DNA from 3 places in the Sodalis ligni genome. Region 3 is predicted to be linked to each of the others. Evidence: riboswitches for the same ligand, from Rfam matches in the RefSeq annotation. Region 3 holds a riboswitch; each other region holds the start of a gene.
What was found. Region 3 has a riboswitch for cobalamin ahead of GTU79_RS06425 (energy-coupling factor ABC transporter permease). Riboswitches for the same ligand answer to the same signal wherever they lie in the genome.

Region 1 (3,281 bases), 1.7 Mb from region 3:
GCTGTTACTCCAACTGAATTCTTTGGCTAATGCCGGTTCTAACAGGCTTAACACTTGCCGGTCGAGATAATTTATGGTGGTACCAAAAAACAGCAATGCGCATATCACCCATCGATAGTTTGTCCGAGACATCCCTTCACCCCATTGAAAAACAAAACGTCATTTTATTTAATGTGAAAGTATATTTTAAATTTACATTGGATTTTTGATATGATGCATGTCACATATCGATCAAGGCGGTAAAAATTTATTCAAGCCTTGGAGGGACGGGACCCAGGATTGGCCATCAGGATGAGGAAATTCGCCTCCTGCACGGAGGCATTCGCGGTCATGGGGGACAGCAAAGGCGATAATGACGGGAAATGATTTTTCGCCGATACGGAAATCGGCAGCATAGGGCGCCTTGACACGGGCGCCGTTTATTCAGGCATTTTTGCCGTCAATAAGACGCCGCATTCCATATGGCGGGTGTAAGGGAATTGATCAAACAGCGCCATGCGTATGATGTCGTGAGTTTGAGAAAGGGATTCCAAATTGCGGCACAATGACTCGGGATTGCACGAGATATACAGGATGCGCGGATAACACCGGACCAGCTCCACCGTGGCGTCATCCAACCCGCTGCGCGGCGGATCGACAAAAATAGTCTCGCAGCGGTAACTGGCCAGGTCGATATCTTTCAGCCGGGTAAATTCCCGCACACCCTGCATGGCCTGGGTAAACTCCTCCGCCGACATGCGGATGATCTGCACATTGCCGATATGGTTGGCGGCAATATTATACTGTGCCGCTTCCACCGAAGGCTTGGCTATCTCCGTCGCCAGTACCCGCTCAAAGTTACGCGCCAGCGCCAGCGAAAAATTCCCGTTGCCGCAGTACAGCTCCAGCAAGTCTCCCTGGGCGTTTTGGGTTGCCGCCAGCGCCCACTCCAGCATATGGATATTGACGGCGGCATTCGGCTGGGTAAAGCTGTTTTCAATCTGCCGGTAGATGAGTTCCCTTCCCGATACCGGCAATCTTTCATCCGCATAATCCCGGTCCAGGCAAATTTTGGTTTTGGCGGCCCGGCCGATGAGATTTACCGCAAAACCCTGCGCCCGCAATCCATCCCGCAGCGCTGCGGCGGCCTCGCGCCATTCGTCATCCAACGGACGGTGGTATATCAGCGTGATGACCGCTTCACCGCTCATGGTGGTGAGATAATCCAGCTGAAAAAGCTTACGGCGTAAAACCGGCGAAAGGCGCAAGGCCTGGATCATTGCCGTCATCAACCGATTGATTAACTCGCTGCCGGCGGCAAAGAAATCGATGCGGATACGCTCTTTGGTGAGCGGATCAAACATGATGTGGTAGAGGTCCTGCTCTTCATGCCAAATCCTGAATTCGGCTCGCATCCGGTAATGATTTACCGGTGAACGGAATATTTCCGGCTCCGGCGCCCGGTAAGCTGCCATCATCGCTTTTAGTCGGGCGGCTTTTTCAGCCAATTGCGTTTCGTAAGCGTCGATAGGCAACGTCTCGGTAGTCATGATGATTTCTCGTCGATATAGGCCAACTTTATCGGTTTGTGGGGATTGTAGGGGATAAACGGGTGATGTCCAATGCTGTTCAATTTATAATTTCTTACCTAATGAGTTCTATAGACATAATTATCCCTTTGATTGTAGGATATTTGCCCGGTCTCTTGTGAGTTAAAAGGGAATCCAGTTCTAAGCTGGAGCTGACGCGCAGCGGTGAGGGGACGTCAGGGCGATAGCGGAAGCAGACACTGTCTTTTCGACGGGAAGTCGTCGCCTGGTGTTAAACACATCCCAAGCCCGAAAACCTGCCGGTATTTCGTCGCAATATCCCTGTTTATCGCGTGCTATCAAACACGGAACCTGCGGCATCCTATTTTATCTATTGGATGCTACGTCAATGTTGACTATCAAAAATACCGTTCTGGCGGCATTGTCCGTTACGACATTCTCCGGGTGGGCGCAGGATAACAACGCTCCAAACGGCAGTAATGACACACTTATTGTTTCGGCAAATCGTTTTCCACAGCCGGTTTCATCAGTGCTGGCGCCCACCAGCGTCGTGACACGCGAGGATATCGACCGTGGCCAAATCAAATCGGTAGCTGAAGCCTTAAGCCGTTTACCGGGCGTGGATATCGCGCAATACGGCGGACTGGGACAGCAAAGCTCTCTGTTCATTCGCGGCACCAATTCCAGTCACGCCCTGGTGCTCATCGATGGCGTGCGTTTGAATCAGGCTGGGATTTCCGGCTCATCCGATCTTAGCCAAATTCCCATCTCTCTGGTTCAGCGCATCGAATTTATCCGCGGTCCGCGCTCCGCCGTCTACGGCTCGGACGCCATCGGCGGGGTGGTCAATATCATCACCACCCGCGAAAAACCCGGAACCACCCTGAGCGCCGGCATGGGTTCAAAGGGTTACCAAAGTTACGATGGGTCCACTCAGCAGCGGCTGGGGGATAATACCGTGGCCACGGTGGCGGGAAATTACACCTATACCCGCGGATTCGATGTGCAGGCCAATTTGCCCGACCCTTATGGCGATCCGGCGCAGCCCGACCGGGACGGATTCATGAGCAAGACCCTGTTCGCGTCGTTGGATCATACGTTCAATCAACAGTTCAGCGGTTTTGCGCGGGTGTATGGCTACGACAATCGTACCGCTTATGACGGCACCTATGCCTATACCGACCCGGCGCATGAAGATGCGCTGCTCGATACCCGCCAGTTATATAGCCGCACCTATGATACCGGCCTGCGTTTTCAGGAAGGTATATACGCCTCCCAGCTCTCATACAGTTATAGCCATACCAAGGACTATAACTACGATCCCAAATACGGACCCTATTCGGCTTCCGCTACACTGGACGATTCCGATCAATACAACCTGCAATGGGGCAATACCCTCCAGGTCACTCACGGTCTGGTCAGCGCCGGGGTGGATTGGCAGAAACAGACAACCGAGCCCGGTACCGACTACCTCACCGATGGCTACGAGCAGCACAACACAGGCATCTATGCCACGACGCAGCAGCTTTTCGGACCGGTGACATTAGAAGGCGCGGTGCGGGGAGATGACAATTCACAATTTGGCTGGCACGGTACCTGGCAAAGCAGCGCCGCCTGGGAGTTTATCGAAGGCTACCGCCTGATCGGCTCTTACGGCACCGCGTACAAGGCGCCGAACCTGGGCCAGCTCTACGGCGCTTATGGCGGTAACGCCAACCTGGATCCCGAAGAGAGCAAACAATGGGAAGGCGG
Region 2 (3,281 bases), 1.8 Mb from region 3:
AACGACAGTAACCGCAACACCAGGTCCGCTATCAGCCAGGTTCCCCCCACCACCGTCAGCCACAGTATGCCGCCGCCCGCATAGAGCATGGATTCGCCGGGGCAACAGCGGCGGATCAGCCGCTGCATTCCGCTGATGGCGTTGCCCATCCAGCGTACCGGATGGGGCCAATGGGGAGGGTCCCCCAGCCACAGATCGAGAAAGTAACCGACAATATAGGCGCTGAGCGTCAACATGCCGCGTCTCCCCGCGCCAAAAGCATACCGGCATCGCTCATGGATATGACCGCCTGTTGAACAGGCAATATCGCAGCAGTCGTCATAATTGCGCGCATCCCAGATCAAGCCAGCGTTTCACCATGGCGGGCCGCTGGTAGAAGTGCACATGCAGATAGCTGGCGAAAATGTTGCCGCCGCCGTACCCGCCCGCCCACTGGTGGACGTCCCCGTTGGCGGCGGTTTTGCTCATGCGAAACAGCGGCGTTTCATCGGTGATGTATTCGGAGTGGTGGAACTCGTGCCCGCGCAGGGTTTCACCCCGGCCCGCCAGCAGATTGTCGCTTAACGACCGGCCTTCACAATAACCGAAGCGTTTAAGCCCCTGGGTCATGCGGCTAAAGCCCTGCAGCAGTCCCACCATGGGATAGCTGGTGCCGTCCTGTACTATCAGCGCCGCCCCCAGATACATCAGGCCGCCGCATTCGGCATAGATGGCGGCGCCGTTCTGTCCGGCGCGCAGCAGCGCCTGGCGCATGGGCCGATTATCCGCCAGCTGGGTCGGGAACATTTCCGGGAAACCGCCGCCGAGGTAGATCATTTGGCAGGGAGGTAACACCCGATCGTGCAGCGGACTGAAACGGATAATTCGTACGCCGATATCCTGCAGCATCCGCAGGTTGTCGGGATAATAAAAATTAAACGCCTCGTCGTCCGCCAGGGCCAGGGTCAGCCTGGAATAACGCTCATGGCCCGGCAGCGCGGGCAGCCGGCCTCCATCGGGGCGGCACTCGGCCAATGCCAGCAATCTATCCAGATCGATATGTTGCTCAACGCCGTCAGCCAACTGCTCCCATTGGGTTTGCCCGCGTTCGGACTCCCGCGCCGGAATCAGCCCCAGATGGCGGGAGGGTAAATTCCAGTCAGGCAATGGCGGCAGGTAACCCAATACCGGCACATTGCAGTAGCGGAGGATGGCGGTTTTGATGAGGTTGAAATGATTTTCCGAGGAAACGCGATTGATAATGACGCCGGCGATATTTACCGCCGGGTCGAACTGCTTGAACCCCAAGACGACTGCGGCCGCCGAGGTGGAAACCGCTTTGCCGTCGATAACCAGTATCACCGGCACACGCAGCTGCTTGGCCAGGGATGCGCTGCTGCAGAGATCCCCATCGCTGCCCAGCCCGTCGTAAAGACCCATCACACCTTCAATGATACCGATATCGGCATCGGCCATATGACGGTTGAACAGACCGTTCAGCGTTGACGATTCAAGCATATAGGCATCGAGATTGTGCGAGGGAATACCGCTTACCGCCTGATGCCAGCCGGTGTCGATATAATCCGGTCCGCATTTGAAGGGCTGCACCCGCAAACCTCGCCGCGCCAGGGCGCGCAGCAGTCCCAGGGTGAGCAAGGTCTTGCCTGTCCCGCTTTGCGCGCCGCCGATGAGTATCGCTTTCATCTTCATCCCGTTACTCCCCAGAGGCGCCGCTGGGGATTGTCGCAAACAAAGGCTGCGGGAGACTCACTGTCCCGACGGCATTGTTGGGACAACCCGCTTCCCGCCGAAGGAGTTGTTACCGAGCCTATCAAGGCTATGGGCAATCAGGCAGGTTTTCTGGCTTGGCGTCATCCTTCTCCGAACCTTCCCAATCGGCTGAGATCAGTGGTTATCACGGAGTCGTCGGCATCACAGCAGCGGGGGCTGCGGAGGATTTTCACCTCCTTCCCTAACGGCCTTGCGGCACGTTTCACCTGAATGCAAAATGTACTTTTCCACAGCGGCCGGCGGCCCTTGTGAAGCCGGGCAATCGACCGTTGATGACTAATGTAAAGTATTCAAAGGGGAATATACCCCCTTTCGGATCAAAAAAAATGTTCGCGGCGGCGGATTTATTTGGAATTTATCGGACGGCGATAACATTTTTTTGTTACGTCAATTTAAAGAGATAAAATTAATTAAATAAAGCAACGATATCTTTATTTTCCGGCGGCGAAAAGCGCTGTTCACGATAGGCCTGAGGAGTAATACGGTAGGTTTGGCGAAATAACTTGCAAAAGTAGCTTGCCTGAGAAAATCCGAGATTACGGGCAATAGTGGCGATGGGCCAATCGCTTTGTTCAAGCATCTGCCGGGCGCTTTGCATACGCAATTGATTAACATAAGCGTTGAAGCCGATCCCCTGGTATTTCTTGAACAGTTTGCTGAAATAATAGGGACTGAGGTAGACCATCGCCGCCACGTCTTCCAGCCGCAGATCCTCGAAGTAATGATTGTCGATGCAGCGCAACGCTTTTTTCATCTTGCTCTCGTGCTGGCTGGGAACCGCCGTCCGGCGTTCTATCGGCCCGTCGCCGTGCTCCTTGAATACCACCACTTCCAACTGCTGTTTCAGGTAGTTATCCACAATCATTTTCAGCAAATCAGCGGAGGAGATGAGGCGATCGAAATCCACCACCGGAATTTTTTCATAGCTTTCAGTTAATTGATAATCTTTTTGCCAAGCCCTGCTGGTACAGTCCTGCACCGAAGGCAGGGTTACGGTGTCATGCACCCGGACCTGTCCGCATAAGACAAACCCAACCAAATGTCCGCTGATAAGCAGCGGAATGGAGAAGTCGGTCAGGCCGGAGTGGCAGCGGTAAATGCAGGGCTGATTGGATTTTGACGCTTCCAGTCCGCCGCACCTGTCGCTCATACGGCAGCGCCGGCTCATCTCCGGATCCTGGCGCATTAATTGACAAAAAGGGGTGAAGTGATATAAATCCGAGACTTCCTCGCCGTGAATATTCACCACCACAACCGCCAGATTGGTGGCATTAGCGAAATCCTGCGCGATTTTATTTATCAAATCTGAATCCATGAAACTGCCGGAATTCATATTCCCCCCTTTCTTCTTCAAAGCTACCTTAGATTCAATCATTTTTTACCCATTTGATAATGTGCTCCGGTACACAATTATCAAAACGGGGGTTCGATAGCACATAAGGCTAAACGCCGTTTCCCGCCGCGCCGGGAGAACGCCGCAGCTAATAAATAGTAAAACCATAATCAATTTT
Region 3 (3,281 bases):
GGTGGTAAAAAAGCACAGGTCGTGACTGTCTTCATCATAACCGCGAGCCAGCATGGCCTGATAAATCCGCGTGCTTCGGTCCAGGGATCGGATGAGGATACCGCCGGCGACCTTACCCGTATCCCTGACTCTGCGCAGCCAGGAAACAGTCTCTCCCAAGCGGCTGATTTGCGCCTGCCGCATGGTAAAGGCGGTATCCTGCATAATAAAAACATAACGATACATCATATCCGCAATATCAATAACGGTATGCGGCACTTTGCAAAGGCGCAGCGTTTCCAGGATATCTATCATCGGCGTGCTGAATGACAGCGCGGCAACCAGGGTCACCGCCGCCATGATGCGTAAGAAAAGGACAATACCGAAGACCAATCCCTCCTGATAGGCATCAAGGGAAAAGTAGTGAAGCGGAATAGTGAACAGCAGCCGGCTGCCATGGGTGAACAGCACGCTTAAAAATACCAGCCAGGCAATACCCATCGGCATGATCAAGCGTTTTAACAATGCCCTGCGGTCAAAGGGCATAACGCAAAACAGACTGATGGCGGCCAGCCATAATGCCAGCGCCAGATACCATTGGCTCAAGACGGAAGCCACCGCCACCGCCGACAGCAAAACAACGGTTTTTACCCGGCTGTCCAGCCGGCGCAGGGGACTGGAGGATTCATCGGCGAAACGCGCCAGGCTCATGATGCTTCTTCTTTGCTCCCGACGGCGTTGCCCTTGCCGCCAAACAGCTTCAGCCAATGATATCCCACAATCAGGCCGGCGAAAAAGTTGGCCACGGAAAAGGCCCCCACCTCGGCATCCCCCGGCAATTCCACAAAGGGATGATGAGGTTTGTGCGCCACGCCGGTGGCCAAATCATTGACGTGGTTATCCGTACCGCTGCCGTCCATGTTGTGGGTGCTCATATAAGTTCCCGAAGCAAAGATAAACAGCAGGATAACGCACATGACCGTCAGCATGGTTTTGGTGAAACCATCAAAAAATTGGGTTTTTTTCGCCTCTTCGGTCGGAGTCTCAATCTGCAATGACATGTTATGCTCCCGTTCTCGTCAAGATTCCCGGCAACAGGTCAGGTCGCCGGCTGACCATGGCCTGCAGCACCGCGGCGGTAAAAACCGCCTCGGCCACCGCCAGCGGCAGCTGCGTCGGACCGTAGCCCATGAAAAAAATCATCCACTGCTTCACCAGCGGAACGTTGCCGTGCAGGCTTAACGCCAGCTCAAACGCGCTGGTGAGATAGGTCACCAAATCCCCCACCAGGCCGGCCATGCCCGCGGCGAGCCATAACGGAAAACGAAACGCCCTGAAGAATTTCCACACGGCGTAACCGGAAAAAGCCCCGGCAATGCCCATGGAGACCGTATTGGCGCCGATGGTGGTAATGCCGCCATGGCCCAGGAAGACCGCCTGGAAAAACAGCACAATCATCGACACCACCGCGGTGGCGAACGGACCGATAATAATCGCCGCCAATGGCGTGCCGCACGGATGAGAGCTGGAGCCGGTGACCGGCACCGGCAAATGCATCGCCGAGATAACAAACACCGCGACGCCGATCATGGCGAGGAAAGGTTTATAAGCGAGATTAGTTTTGATTTTTCTTTTTATTTCATAGATGCCCGGCACAACAAAAACCGCCGTCACGGCATAATAAACGGCGCATGCCGTCAGCGGTAAAATTCCATCTTCGATATGCATGCCTGATCCTCACGAGTGTCAACTATACCCATCATCTCTCTCGTTGCAGCTGTGCTGGATAGACTCTTTCACTCGAATAACCTGCCTGAGTAAGCCTCATCGGGATTTTTCGCTTGCCGCCGCTTGAAAGCCATTGGGTATATAACACAAATTAAAAAACCAACATGCGGCAGTGAAGGAAGGAAAATAAGTTCAGACACGGGGAATGTTAACCACTCTCGCCGCGAAGTTATAACCGAACCCTTCCCATCACCCCGGGGATTGGTACTTCCTGTATGAGATGGGCCGGTCTCCTGGCTTGCCGTCATTCTTCTTTACCGCCTTCCCATGTCATAAAACACAGTGGCTGAAGGTAAATTCGTCAGGCTTACAGTAGCGGGGGCTGCGCCGGAATATTGATTATCCAAAAAGGGATCTGACCGGCTTTCCGTTTCACCCGCCTCGCGATCGCGAAGCTAAGGCACCCAAATCTCGGAAATTTATCCTGAGTTTTTTTTCAATTAACGTCAAGGGATAAATAAACCTTATGTCGGGATTTTGTTGCGGTAGATCATGATAAGGAGAAATTTTGTATGTGAAAAATTTGCAGGTGGATATCATATTTTTGTTACGGAGGTGGGGGTAGTGCTTAAATTAACAGGGAATAGTTGAGTCCTGCCTTGGCACTCATTAGGAATAAAGGTGGTTCAAGTTCCTGTACATGTTTGATAAAAGGCTATTAAGCGGGAATGGTTATTGCGGATGGATATGATTTACATCAATTACTAATTCATGAAACGAAAAAATAAAAATGATCTGAATCAATTATCGTTACAAAAGCGGATCGCTATATAACATTGAATGAACTTCTTAAGATTTATCGTGGATAACTACAGGCCTTGAGCGTCTAGATCCACAGGGGAGTCCAACAGGATTCTTTACAAGGGCCAATAAGGCCCTTGAATTTAACATTAAGAGATGTTCATTAAGTAAAACCTGTCTACCGCTCCCGCGCCGGGATATAGTGATAAATCGTGTTGGGAGATACCTTCAATATCAGCGCCACCAGTTGTAAAGTTGCACCTTGGCAAACATCCGGCGCGCCCGGTCAATCGCTTGTTCGGTCATAATCCGGCGTTTGCCGCCGATTCTCCCCTCTGCGCGAACCGCCTACCCCGCAAAGTACGTTCCACGATAAACGCAGGCTCCATTCCATCCAGCACGCTCCTCACATGGAAAAAGAAACCTCCATTGAGATACTGGTATCGCACACATTTTTTGCTGGTGATCTAATAATGTCTCTTGATTTTTTTCAATAAATGTTAATTAAGTTAATTTAACATGAAATCTAATTCCTCTTAGATATATGCTGATGACTTAATAAAGGAATTGCATCGCGAATTATGTATATCCTTAGGCGATCATAAATAGCCGGACTTAAAGGCCCGGCCTGGCTTGGCTTATTTAAATAAAACTATAGAAATTGGTGAAAAAGCTTTGTAATTTTACTCTGATAAGTAAATTGATATTTAATCTAATATAGAATATAGACGACTATTAATACGAATCTATGGCATTAAAAACACTTTATTCGC

Region 1: linked by a shared signal. The riboswitch ahead of btuB (TonB-dependent vitamin B12 receptor BtuB) and the one ahead of GTU79_RS06425 (energy-coupling factor ABC transporter permease) in region 3 are both predicted to bind cobalamin.
Region 2: linked by a shared signal. The riboswitch ahead of GTU79_RS14895 (cobyrinic acid a,c-diamide synthase CobB) and the one ahead of GTU79_RS06425 (energy-coupling factor ABC transporter permease) in region 3 are both predicted to bind cobalamin.

What each region holds. Positions count from the first base shown of each region.
Region 1 covers NZ_CP075169.1:6,113,846-6,117,126, reverse strand. The annotation lists gene GTU79_RS28400 (MFS transporter) at 1-96, opposite strand, end outside; gene GTU79_RS28395 (hypothetical protein) at 252-395, opposite strand; gene trmA (tRNA (uridine(54)-C5)-methyltransferase TrmA) at 420-1,529, opposite strand; cobalamin riboswitch at 1,661-1,847, shown strand; gene btuB (TonB-dependent vitamin B12 receptor BtuB) at 1,918-3,281, shown strand, end outside.
Region 2 covers NZ_CP075169.1:3,203,695-3,206,975, forward strand. The annotation lists gene cbiB (adenosylcobinamide-phosphate synthase CbiB) at 1-233, opposite strand, end outside; gene GTU79_RS14895 (cobyrinic acid a,c-diamide synthase CobB) at 319-1,683, opposite strand; cobalamin riboswitch at 1,813-1,995, opposite strand; gene pocR (transcriptional regulator PocR) at 2,177-3,103, opposite strand.
Region 3 covers NZ_CP075169.1:1,371,381-1,374,661, reverse strand. The annotation lists gene cbiQ (cobalt ECF transporter T component CbiQ) at 1-690, opposite strand, end outside; gene GTU79_RS06430 (hypothetical protein) at 687-1,040, opposite strand; gene GTU79_RS06425 (energy-coupling factor ABC transporter permease) at 1,042-1,707, opposite strand; cobalamin riboswitch at 1,974-2,190, opposite strand.